DNA from 3 places in the Nitratireductor sp. ATLC21 genome. Region 3 is predicted to be linked to each of the others. Evidence: riboswitches for the same ligand, from Rfam matches in the RefSeq annotation. Region 3 holds a riboswitch; each other region holds the start of a gene.
The links. Region 3 has a riboswitch for cobalamin ahead of AC2CHD_RS08035 (LLM class flavin-dependent oxidoreductase). Riboswitches for the same ligand answer to the same signal wherever they lie in the genome.

Region 1 (3,267 bases), on a different contig from region 3:
CCGGTCGCAGCCATAGCGCCACCACTCATAGCCCCCAAGCACCCGCACCAGAATGGTGCGGGCGTGCGCTGCCGTGTTGTCGATCCACAGATCGACCGACATGGGGTGTCTGAGGTCACGCAAGGCGGCAAGGCGCAGCGAGGGCAGGGCCTCGCGGTTCGCCTGCCACGCAGAGGCGATCCCCGCCAGATCGCTGTCGGTAAACGACAACGCCACCATATCCGCCGGCGACTGTTGCAGATCGACAGGCTCGATCAGGTCGTCCAGAGAGGCGGTGGTGGTGGCAAGGATGTGCATCGGATCAGGCCGAGAGCAGGCTTTCGATGCGCGCGCGGTCGATGCCCTTGAGGCCGATCACGACGAGCCGCGTTTCGGGAGCTTCACCGGCCTTCCACGGGCGGTCGTAATGATGCGAAACGCGCGGGCCCACGGCCTGCACCTGAAGACGCATGGGCTTGCCCTTCACATGCGCAAAACCCTTGAGGCGCAGCACCTCGCCGGTGCCTACCGCCGCATTGACGCGCGCTTCCAGATCTTCGGGGCGCAGCACCGGCGGCAGATCGACAATGAATGTGTCGAAATCGTCATGCTCATGGTCATGTGGGTCGTCGTGATGCGTTTTGCGGTTCTCGATATCGTCTTCCACCGCGAGACCGAGACCGAGCAGCAGCGCCGGGTCCACCTTGCCATGGGCGCTCGGCACGATCTGCACATTGCGCGACAGATGATCTTCGATGCGGGCGCGGGCGCGCTCATTGCCTTCCGCGTCCAGAAGGTCGCTCTTGGACAAGACGATGAGATCGGCGCAGGCCACCTGATCGTCGAACACTTCTTCCACCGGATCGTCATGGTCGAGCGAATCATCGGCGGCGCGCTGCGCGGCGAGCGCATCCATGTCGGAGGCGACCTGGCCGTCCGCCAGCGCCGGCCCGTCCACCACGGCAATAACGCCATCGACGGTGACGCGATTCTTGATCGCCGGCCACTGGAAGGCCTGCACAAGTGGCTTGGGCAATGCCAGGCCCGAGGTCTCGATCAGGATGTGATCCACCTTCGGCTCGCGGGCGAGGATCTGGTCAAGTGCCGGCACGAAATCGTCGGCCACGGTGCAGCAGATGCAGCCATTGGCCAGTTCCAGCACGTTTTCCTCCGGGCAATTGTCGAGCCCGCAGTTTTTCAGCACCTCGCCATCGACGCCCGCATCGCCGAATTCGTTGACGATGATGGCAAGCCGCTTGCCCTTGGTGTTTTCCAGCACATTGCGGATGAGCGTTGTCTTGCCGGCACCGAGAAAGCCGGTCACGACGGTGCAGGGCACACGATTGAAGCTCGTGGTCATGGGATATCCTTCAGACGGAGTGTGGTGAATGCGGGGATGCGGGCGAGGGGCGCACGGGCCTTTCGCGGCCGCGTACTGGCGGAGACACCATGAATGGTCGGGAGATCGCGCGCGGTGGCGCTGTCTGCAGTCACAATGCACACTCCTTGCCCGGGACACCCGCCAGGCGGTCAGGATTTCATTTTCAGACGGCAGGTTTCCTGGCTCACGGGTCGCTGCGCTCTCCAGCCTTCCCAGGGCGTTGCCCCAGTGGCGTGTCAGGTGCGCTCTCCGCTTACAGTTGCGGGGACAGCTGCGGCATTGGGCAAGGCCCGCACCGCATTCCCTCTTAGCCTCCTCCCTTGAGGGAAGAGGACCGTCTGCCTCGCATTTATGGCTCGCCTGGCATGTCTGTCAATGCGTGAAGAAAGCGTTTGCCGGGAGAGACGACTCCTGTATGGTCGGGCCGCTGTCGGTTCCGCGCAAGCGGACCAGAGGGAACATGGTGCGGCGCTCAAGCGCCAAGGCCATGGCTGCCCCCGCAACTGTAAGCGGTGAGCATTTTCCTGATCGCCACTGAGGCTTTTTGCCTTGGGAAGGCTGGAAAACGCTGCGACCCGTGAGCCAGGAAACCTGCCGACAGCATGAAAGAAACACCGTATCCCTCGGGTGGAGGGGAAAGGACCGGACATGACCGCGCGTATCGCACGCATTTTTTCCGCATTCGTTTTTTCATCGCTCTTCGCAACCAGCGCCAGGGCCCATCACGCCATGGACGGGCAGACGCCCACCACCCTTTACGAAGGGCTGGTATCAGGGCTCGCCCATCCCGTGATCGGGCTTGACCATCTGGCCTTCATCGTCGCTGCCGGCCTCATTGCCGCTGTCGCCGGCATGAGCCTTTTCGCGCCGCTTCTGTTCGTCGCCGGCTCGCTGATCGGCGTCGGTCTTCACCTGATGCTGCTCGATCTGCCGGCGGCTGAAATCATCATTGCGGCAAGCGTTCTTGCCGGCGGCTGGCTTCTGGCGCGCGGCCGGGCGGTGGAGAATCACATCCTCGTCTTCGCGCTGTTTCTGGTGGTCGGCGTGTTCCATGGCTATGCCTTCGGCGAGGCCATTGTCGGTAGCGAAGAGACGCCGCTCATCGCCTATCTCGCCGGCCTCGCCGCAATCCAGAGCGCCATCGCGCTCGGCGCATATTTTCTGGTCCAGTCGCGCGGCTGGGCCATCGAGGCCATGCAGCCCCGGCTTGCCGGTGCCGCCATCCTTGGCGTTGGCGTGACCTTCCTTGCCGGGCATCTCGTCGGCTGAGCCGGCAAAATAGCGATGCGATCGCTTCATTTCGTTCTCGGCGGCGCGCGCTCCGGCAAGAGCCGCCATGCCGAGAGGCTGATCGAGGCCGCACCCGCGCCCTGGCACTACATCGCCACGGCGCAGGCCTTCGATGACGAGATGCGCGAGCGCATCGCCATGCACCGCGCCCGGCGCGAGGGGGCGTGGCAGACACACGACGCCCCGCTCGTCCTGCCGGGCGTGCTTGAAAAATTGCCGGCCCGCGAAACGGTTCTGGTCGATTGCCTGACCCTGTGGCTGAGCAATCTCATGCTGAACGACCATGATCCAAAGCCTGCCACCGAGAGACTGGTTGCAGCCCTTGCCGCGAGAGAAGGAACCACGGTTCTCGTTTCCAATGAGGTCGGTTACGGCATCGTGCCCGAGAACGCGCTGGCACGCCGCTTCCGCGACGAGGCGGGGTTCCTGAACCAGAGGATCGCCGCCGTTGCCGACAGCGTCACGCTGGTGGTTGCCGGCCTGCCCATGAAAGTGAAGTAACATGCGAGAGATCGACGCAAACGAAGCCGAGCGCCACAAGGCAAAAATGGCCAAACGCAAGGCGGTTCAGGATGCCGAGGTGCGCGACAAGACGGTCGAGAAGGGGCTTCTGATCG
Region 2 (3,267 bases), on a different contig from region 3:
GGAGAGGCTCGGTTCGCGCGCCAGAAAAGAGACGGACACCAGCTGGCCAGGTTCTGCCAATGTCATGGCAAGCTGGTCAGTGCACAGATTGAGCGACATGACCCGTTTCGGCATGGCTTCGACCGGCGCGACAAGCAGCGCGCCGGCCAGAAGAACAAGGCCGGAAAGGCAGGGGAGGCGTTTCCGGCGCTTCAACATCAGGGAGCGAACTTTGCCCGGAAGCCGGCAAACACGCCGAAGCCGGGTGTGCCATAGCCCTGAACGACTTCATATTTCTGATCGAGCAGGTTTTCGCCTCTCAGATAGAGTTCCGTGTTTTCGTTCGGCTTGTAGGCGATTTTCGCGTTGAGAAGAACGTAGTCATCCAGCGCCGAGCGCGGGCCGTCGACATAACCGTCCACCGTATCGAGAGCGATTTTCGCCGTTGCTCCGATCTCCCAGCGTTCGGCTGGACGGATGGTGGCGCCGAGGGCGATGTCGTGCTTCGGGATGCGCACTTCCCGCAGTCCGTCGGTCTGTGTTGCTTTCGTGTAGGTGTAAGCGCCACGCAGGTCGAGCCAGTCGGTTGCCGCGTAGGCAAAGGACGCCTCCACGCCGCGCGTTTTCACCACGCCATCGGTCTGGATGTTCTGATAGGTGACCGGGTGGTAGCCGATATAGTCCTCGACATCGATCATGAAGAAGGTGAGGTCGGTGACGAGCCTGTCATCCAGAAAACGCTGTTCGACACCAATATCAAAGCCGATGCTGGTTTCTGGCTTCAGGTTGATATTGCCATAGAATGGTGCGTAGAGCTCATAGAGGCTCGGCGCGCGATAACCCGTTCCGACCGAGGAGTGGAAACGGGTTCCGGTGCTGGCAAATTCGTAGGAGCCGGTGGCACGCCAGGATGTGTGACCGCCGAAGGTGCTGTGTTCGTCGTGGCGGAGGCCCGCTGTCAAAGTCAGCGCGTCAAACGGGCTGTAGATCGCGTCGATCCAGCCGCCGCCCATCGAAACGTTTTTATCGACACTTGCGGTAAGGGCGGTCTGACGCTCCCAATCCGCGCCGAAATTGAGCGTCAATTGGGGAGAGATTTCCAGAGAACCGAGATAATCCAGCTTGTAGCGCAATCCGTCAAAGGTTGAGGTGGAACCGAAGCCGCTGGTGCTTTCGCGGGCAGTATCGGATATCTGCGCGGACACCGTGTTGTTCAATTGCCCGTCAAACAGAGAGAATTCGGCACCAACCCGCCCGGCTGCCTGTCGAAACGTGCCATTCGCCGGGCTGTCAGCGATGGGATACCCATCATCCGTCTCCGTTGAACCATTCAACAAAAGCCCGCTGGCGAAGACGGCCAGATCGTCGCTGATCTCGTATCGGCCGCTGAATGTCCCGGTCAGATTGGTGTACCCATCATCTTCAACACCGGATGACGCCATTGAAAAGCCATCGGTGGTGAAGCCAGATAGAGAAAGGCCAAACTCGCCGCGGTCGAAACCGCCCGTCAGCGTGTAATTGCCAAAGCCGGTTTTGCGCGACCCGCCTTCGACATGAATGCCGTGTTCGATGCCCTGCGGAATGCCGCCAAGCGTCGAGAGATTGACCACGCCGGCAATTGCATCGGAGCCATAGAGCGTGCTCTGCGAGCCTTTCAGAACTTCGATCCGCCCAATGCCGCCGGAGAGAAGATGACCATAGGCGGACTGCACGGTGGGGCCCGAAACCTCCGAAATATCGATGCCCTCGAAGAGCGTCTTTACATACTGCCCGCGAAGGCCGCGCATGATCAGCGTGGTGGTGTTGCCCGGACCGCCATTCGGGGAGAGATTGAGACCAGGCAGTTGATTGAGATAATCCTGTACCAGTGGCAAAGACTGTTCCTCGATCTCATCGCGCTCGATGATTTCCACGGTCGAGCCCACTTTGGACGCCTCTGTGGGCGTGCGGCTGGGGGTGATGACCAGGGTGTCGAGCTCAAAGTCCTCGGCCTGCGTGGTGAGCGCGGAGAAGCCAAGTATCAGTGCGGTCGTGCTGGACAGGATAGAATTTCGGTGTCGGCGTGAATGCATGCGTGTGCTCCAGGACCAGGTTCTTAGGTGTGCTGGAGAGCGACAGACGCCTGAGTTCGGTCTCCCCGCCAGCGATGACAATCGCCACCACTGCGAGAAACACAGCCCCGGAAGCGTCCCGCATCCGGTCGGTGACGGCCTGAGGCAGGTTTCCTGGCTCGCGCTTCACTGGCTTCCTCGCCTTCCCGGGCCTTGCACCCAGTGGCATTCGAGGAGCCTCTGCGCTCACAGTTGCGGGAGCAGCCACGGCTTCGGTTCGAAACGACCGTTCCGTGTTCCCTTTTCTCTGGCGGATGAACACCCTGCCAGAGCACCTCAAGCGAACCGAAATCGCTTAGCAACTGGCCGTGACAGCGTCAATCGCAAGGTTGGCGCAGATCCCTGGAACGTGACTCCTGACGTCAGGGTTTGGCAGCAACGAAACGCATCTCTTGTTGCGAAATCGGCTCTTCATGTAATTTTTGCGGCAATGCTGTCGCAAATCCGTCATTGGGTTTGTCGAAAAAGTTGCAGAATTCCCTCCTCCAACCTCGAGGCAATTTTGACATCGGGGTCGGGATGGGAAATGCTAACGGCGAACCGAAAACGGTAAATAATGGGAGTGCGTCGATGACGTTTTTCAAGAGCAATGGCGAGAATGTGCCGGCACACGTCGCCGACATGGCGAATGAGGCACGTGCCGGCAGAATGGACCGGCGAGAGTTTCTTGCGCTCGCAAGTGCGCTCGGCGCATCGACAGCAACCGCCTACGGCATGCTGGGGCTCGCAGCCCCCACACACGCAATGGCGCAGGAGCCGAAAAAAGGCGGTACGCTGCGTGTGGCGATGTTCATCAAGGATCCGAAAGATCCACGCACGGCCGACTGGTCGGAGATCGCCAACGCCATGCGCCAGACGCTTGAGCCGCTGGTAAAGTACACGCGCGATTTCACCTTTGAGGGCAAGCTCCTCGAAAGCTGGGAAGTCAACGAGGACGCGACTGAGTACATTCTTCACGTGCGGCCGGGCGTGACCTGGAACAATGGCGACGCCTTCACCGCGGATGACGTGATCTACAACTTCAACCGCTGGTGCGATCAGACCGTGGAAGGCAATTCCATGCCGGCCCGCATGGCTTCGCTCGTCGATCCGGAGACCAAGAAGGCGCGCGAGGGCGCGATCGAAAAGGTCGACGACATGACGGTGAAGCTCAACCTGTCGGCACCGGATATTTCGA
Region 3 (3,267 bases):
CGTGGCCGTGCTGCCCTGTGGGCGCTCGCCATGCCTGTCATGCTCATCTTCGGTTTGCGAACTGGATGGTTCACACCCACGGAGCTGGGCGCGATCGCGGCCATCTATGCGTTCGCCGTCGGCCTCGTCATCTACCGGGGGATGGGCCTCGGAGATACTTATGCATTGCTTCGCGAATCCGCCCACACCACTGCCAGCGTTCTGTTCATCGTCGCCTCTGCAAGCGTGTTTTCGATGATCCTTGCCCTGGAGCAAATTCCCCAGCAGATCGTCGGTGCGCTATTGCTTGTCTCCGACAATCCGCATGTGGTCCTTCTGATCATCATGCTGGGGTTGCTTGCTCTTGGAACGGTTCTGGAAGGGTTGGCGCTGCTCGTCATTCTTGCGCCATTGCTTCTCGAGGTCACGCGCCTGCTCGGGATCGATCCCGTCCATTTCGGCGTGCTCCTCGTTTTGAACACAACCATCGGGTCGCTGACGCCGCCGGTTGGAACGGTTCTCTATACGGTTTGCGCCATCACCCGTTGTTCGGTGGAGGAATACACCCGCGAGGCCTTACCGTTCCTGGCGGCGCTTATCGCGGTTCTGCTTCTTCTGGCCTTCTTTCCGCCGCTGGTCACAGCCCTGCCCAACCTCCTGTTCTGAGACGTCTCATGCGATACATCGATGCTCAATCCGTGCACGAAACCCTCGACTACGCCTCCTTGATCGATGCGCTCGAACAGGCGCACCGCGGCGTCATGCCGGAGACGGCAAACCTGATTGCGGACGAGCCGAACGGCGGTGCGAACAAATTCGTGACCCTTGTCGGCTGGCAGCAGAAGGATGTCATCGCAGTCAAGATGGTCGGGGTATTCCCTCAGAATCTGTCCCTCACGCCGCCACAAGCCTCGGTGCAGGGCCTCGTATGCGTGTTTGATGCCCGCACCGGTACCCCCCTTCTGGCCGCCGATGGCGAGGCCATGACCTTTCGCAAGACAGCCGCCGATTCCGCCCTGGGCGCTCGGCTTTTGGCAAGGCAGGATGTAGAAACGTTGCTGGTCGTCGGGGCGGGCGGGCTTGCGCCACATATGATCGAGGCCCACTGCACTGCCCGGCCCGGCATAAAGCGTGTCCTGATTTGGAATCGCACGCATGAGCGGGCGAAAGCGCTTGCCTTGTCGATTGAGGGCCCGACAAGCGCCGAGGCTGTCGACGACCTCGACGAAGCCGTCCGCCTGGCCGACGTCATCTCCTGCGTCACCATGGCGGAGGAACCGCTGGTGAAGGGGCGCTTGCTGAAACCGGGTGCCCATCTTGACCTCGTGGGCGCTTACCTTCCGCACATGCGCGAAACGGATGATGATGCCATGAAACGCGGCACGATCTTTGTCGACACGAGGCAGGGCATGGAGGGGGCGGGCGATCTGGCGCGTCCGGTCCGCGCCGGCGTGATTGGCTGGGATGACGTGCAGGCCGATTTCTTTGATCTCTGCGCCGGCCGGAAAACCGGACGACAATCACAAGAAGAAATTACCGTGTGCAAGAATGTCGGCGGGGCTCATCTGGATCTGTTTACCGCCCGGCTTCTTGCAGACCGCGCCGGCTGATTGACGCATCGTTTCTCTTTCGCAGAACCTGCTTGTCCCTGCTGACAATCCATGGCGGGATAACCGCTTCCCGATGGTTGAGCGTGTTGCGCTGCGCACGCTTCGCCGGTAGGGTCACTGGTGCATGCGGTTCCGCATTCTGCGGATGAAAAGGGAACCCGGTGCGATCTCCCTTGGGGATCAAATCCGGGGCTGCCCTCGCAACTGTAAGCGGCAAGTTCTTTCCAATGCCACTGGCGCAAGCCGGGAAGGCGGAGGGAACGTCCGAGCCGCAAGCCAGGAGACCTGCCTCATGCATTGACCATGAACGCCGGACGAGGTGCGCCGGCAGGAGGACCAGCATGCATGCAGGCACGGCCTTGCCGGCGACGAAATGGTGTTTCACGTTCGATTTGACTCGATATGTTATACCATTTCGGATAAATGATCCCCGATCTTGTGATTTTCTCTCTGGGGGTGCCTTGAATGCGCGTTGATCTGGCTGGGTTCGCCCGCGAAGGGACGCTGGGCGATCATGCCGCCCTGATGCGCCTCGTAGAGCGCGCCGACGCGCTGGGCTTTGGCGGTATCTGGTTTAATGAATTCCATTTCTCCCGCGACACGCTGCCCTATCCCTCCACGCTGCTGCTGGGGGCAGACATTCTGGCGCGGACCGAGCGCCTGCGGTTCGGCACGTCGATCCTCGTCCTGCCGCTCTATCACCCGCTTCTTCTGGCAGAACAGATCGCGCAGCTCGACTTTCAGAGCGGCGGTCGGATCGATGTGGGCATTGGACGAGGCACGGAACCTTCAACATTCAGCGCGCTGGAGATTGAGCGGGACGAAGCGCATCCGCGCTTTTGCGAAGCACTGAGAATCATGATTGAGGCATGGACAAAGCCACATTGCTCCGCCGATAGCGGTCCATGGACATTCTCCAATGTCGCAGTGGGGCCGCCTCCGGTTCAGAAGCCGCATCCACCCATCTATGTTGCTGGCGTCTCGGAAGAAACCGTCGACATCGCCGCGCGGCACGGCTTTCCGCTGCTTCTCAGCCTGGAGCCCAATGAGGCGCGGCAATTGCCCGTGCTTCATGCTGCGCTTGACCGGCATGGCGGGTCCCGCGCGGCCCTCAAAGCCTCCTCGCTTTCGCGATACCTGGTGATCGCACCGACGCGTGCTGAGGCCAACGACCGGGTCGACACACTCCTGGAGGTGCTGAACAGGCGCCGCGCCGAACGGGCACTGTCGCGCGGGCTCAAGCCGCCAAAGCCACGCAGCCGCACTGAAATGCTGGCCGATTTCACCATCGCGGGAACACCTGAAGACTGCCATTCACAACTGCAGGCGCTTTCCGCACGCACGGGATCGCAAAGCATACGCTGCCTTTTTAGCGCCAACGGCCTGATCGCCAACGATGTGGCGCTCCAGGGGATGGAGCTCTTCGCCAGAGAGGTTCTCCCGCATCTGGAAGGGCAGTTGCCCTCTTCATCTACATCAGACAACGCCGCCTATGAGCCGGCTTTCCAAGGAGATTTTTCATGAACCGTATTGCGGGTTTCCGCGCGCTTGCTGCCGCAGGCCTCTTCATCATTTCGGCCCCTGCACTCGCAGGCGAACCCGGTTTTCCTTATACGGACGAGAATTGCGGGGTCACCACAGTCTATGAAGCACCCCCGACGCGGGCCGTGACGCTCAG

Region 1: it holds a riboswitch for cobalamin, as region 3 does, so the genes downstream of both, cobW (cobalamin biosynthesis protein CobW) here and AC2CHD_RS08035 (LLM class flavin-dependent oxidoreductase) in region 3, are expected to answer to the same signal.
Region 2: it holds a riboswitch for cobalamin, as region 3 does, so the genes downstream of both, AC2CHD_RS04910 (TonB-dependent receptor plug domain-containing protein) here and AC2CHD_RS08035 (LLM class flavin-dependent oxidoreductase) in region 3, are expected to answer to the same signal.

The regions. Positions count from the first base shown of each region.
Region 1 covers NZ_JBXUOU010000004.1:195,117-198,383, forward strand. Annotated here, with positions in the region: gene cobN (cobaltochelatase subunit CobN) at 1-297, opposite strand, end outside; gene cobW (cobalamin biosynthesis protein CobW) at 302-1,339, opposite strand; cobalamin riboswitch at 1,513-1,714, opposite strand; cobalamin riboswitch at 1,775-1,973, shown strand; gene AC2CHD_RS18890 (HupE/UreJ family protein) at 2,009-2,629, shown strand; gene cobU (bifunctional adenosylcobinamide kinase/adenosylcobinamide-phosphate guanylyltransferase) at 2,645-3,151, shown strand; gene cobO (cob(I)yrinic acid a,c-diamide adenosyltransferase) at 3,153-3,267, shown strand, end outside.
Region 2 covers NZ_JBXUOU010000001.1:1,006,731-1,009,997, reverse strand. Annotated here, with positions in the region: gene AC2CHD_RS04915 (ABC transporter substrate-binding protein) at 1-198, opposite strand, end outside; gene AC2CHD_RS04910 (TonB-dependent receptor plug domain-containing protein) at 198-2,051, opposite strand; cobalamin riboswitch at 2,178-2,384, opposite strand; gene AC2CHD_RS04905 (ABC transporter substrate-binding protein) at 2,661-3,267, shown strand, end outside.
Region 3 covers NZ_JBXUOU010000002.1:66,478-69,744, forward strand. Annotated here, with positions in the region: gene AC2CHD_RS08025 (TRAP transporter large permease) at 1-645, shown strand, start outside; gene AC2CHD_RS08030 (ornithine cyclodeaminase family protein) at 654-1,589, shown strand; cobalamin riboswitch at 1,700-1,896, shown strand; gene AC2CHD_RS08035 (LLM class flavin-dependent oxidoreductase) at 2,055-3,113, shown strand; gene AC2CHD_RS08040 (ABC transporter substrate-binding protein) at 3,110-3,267, shown strand, end outside.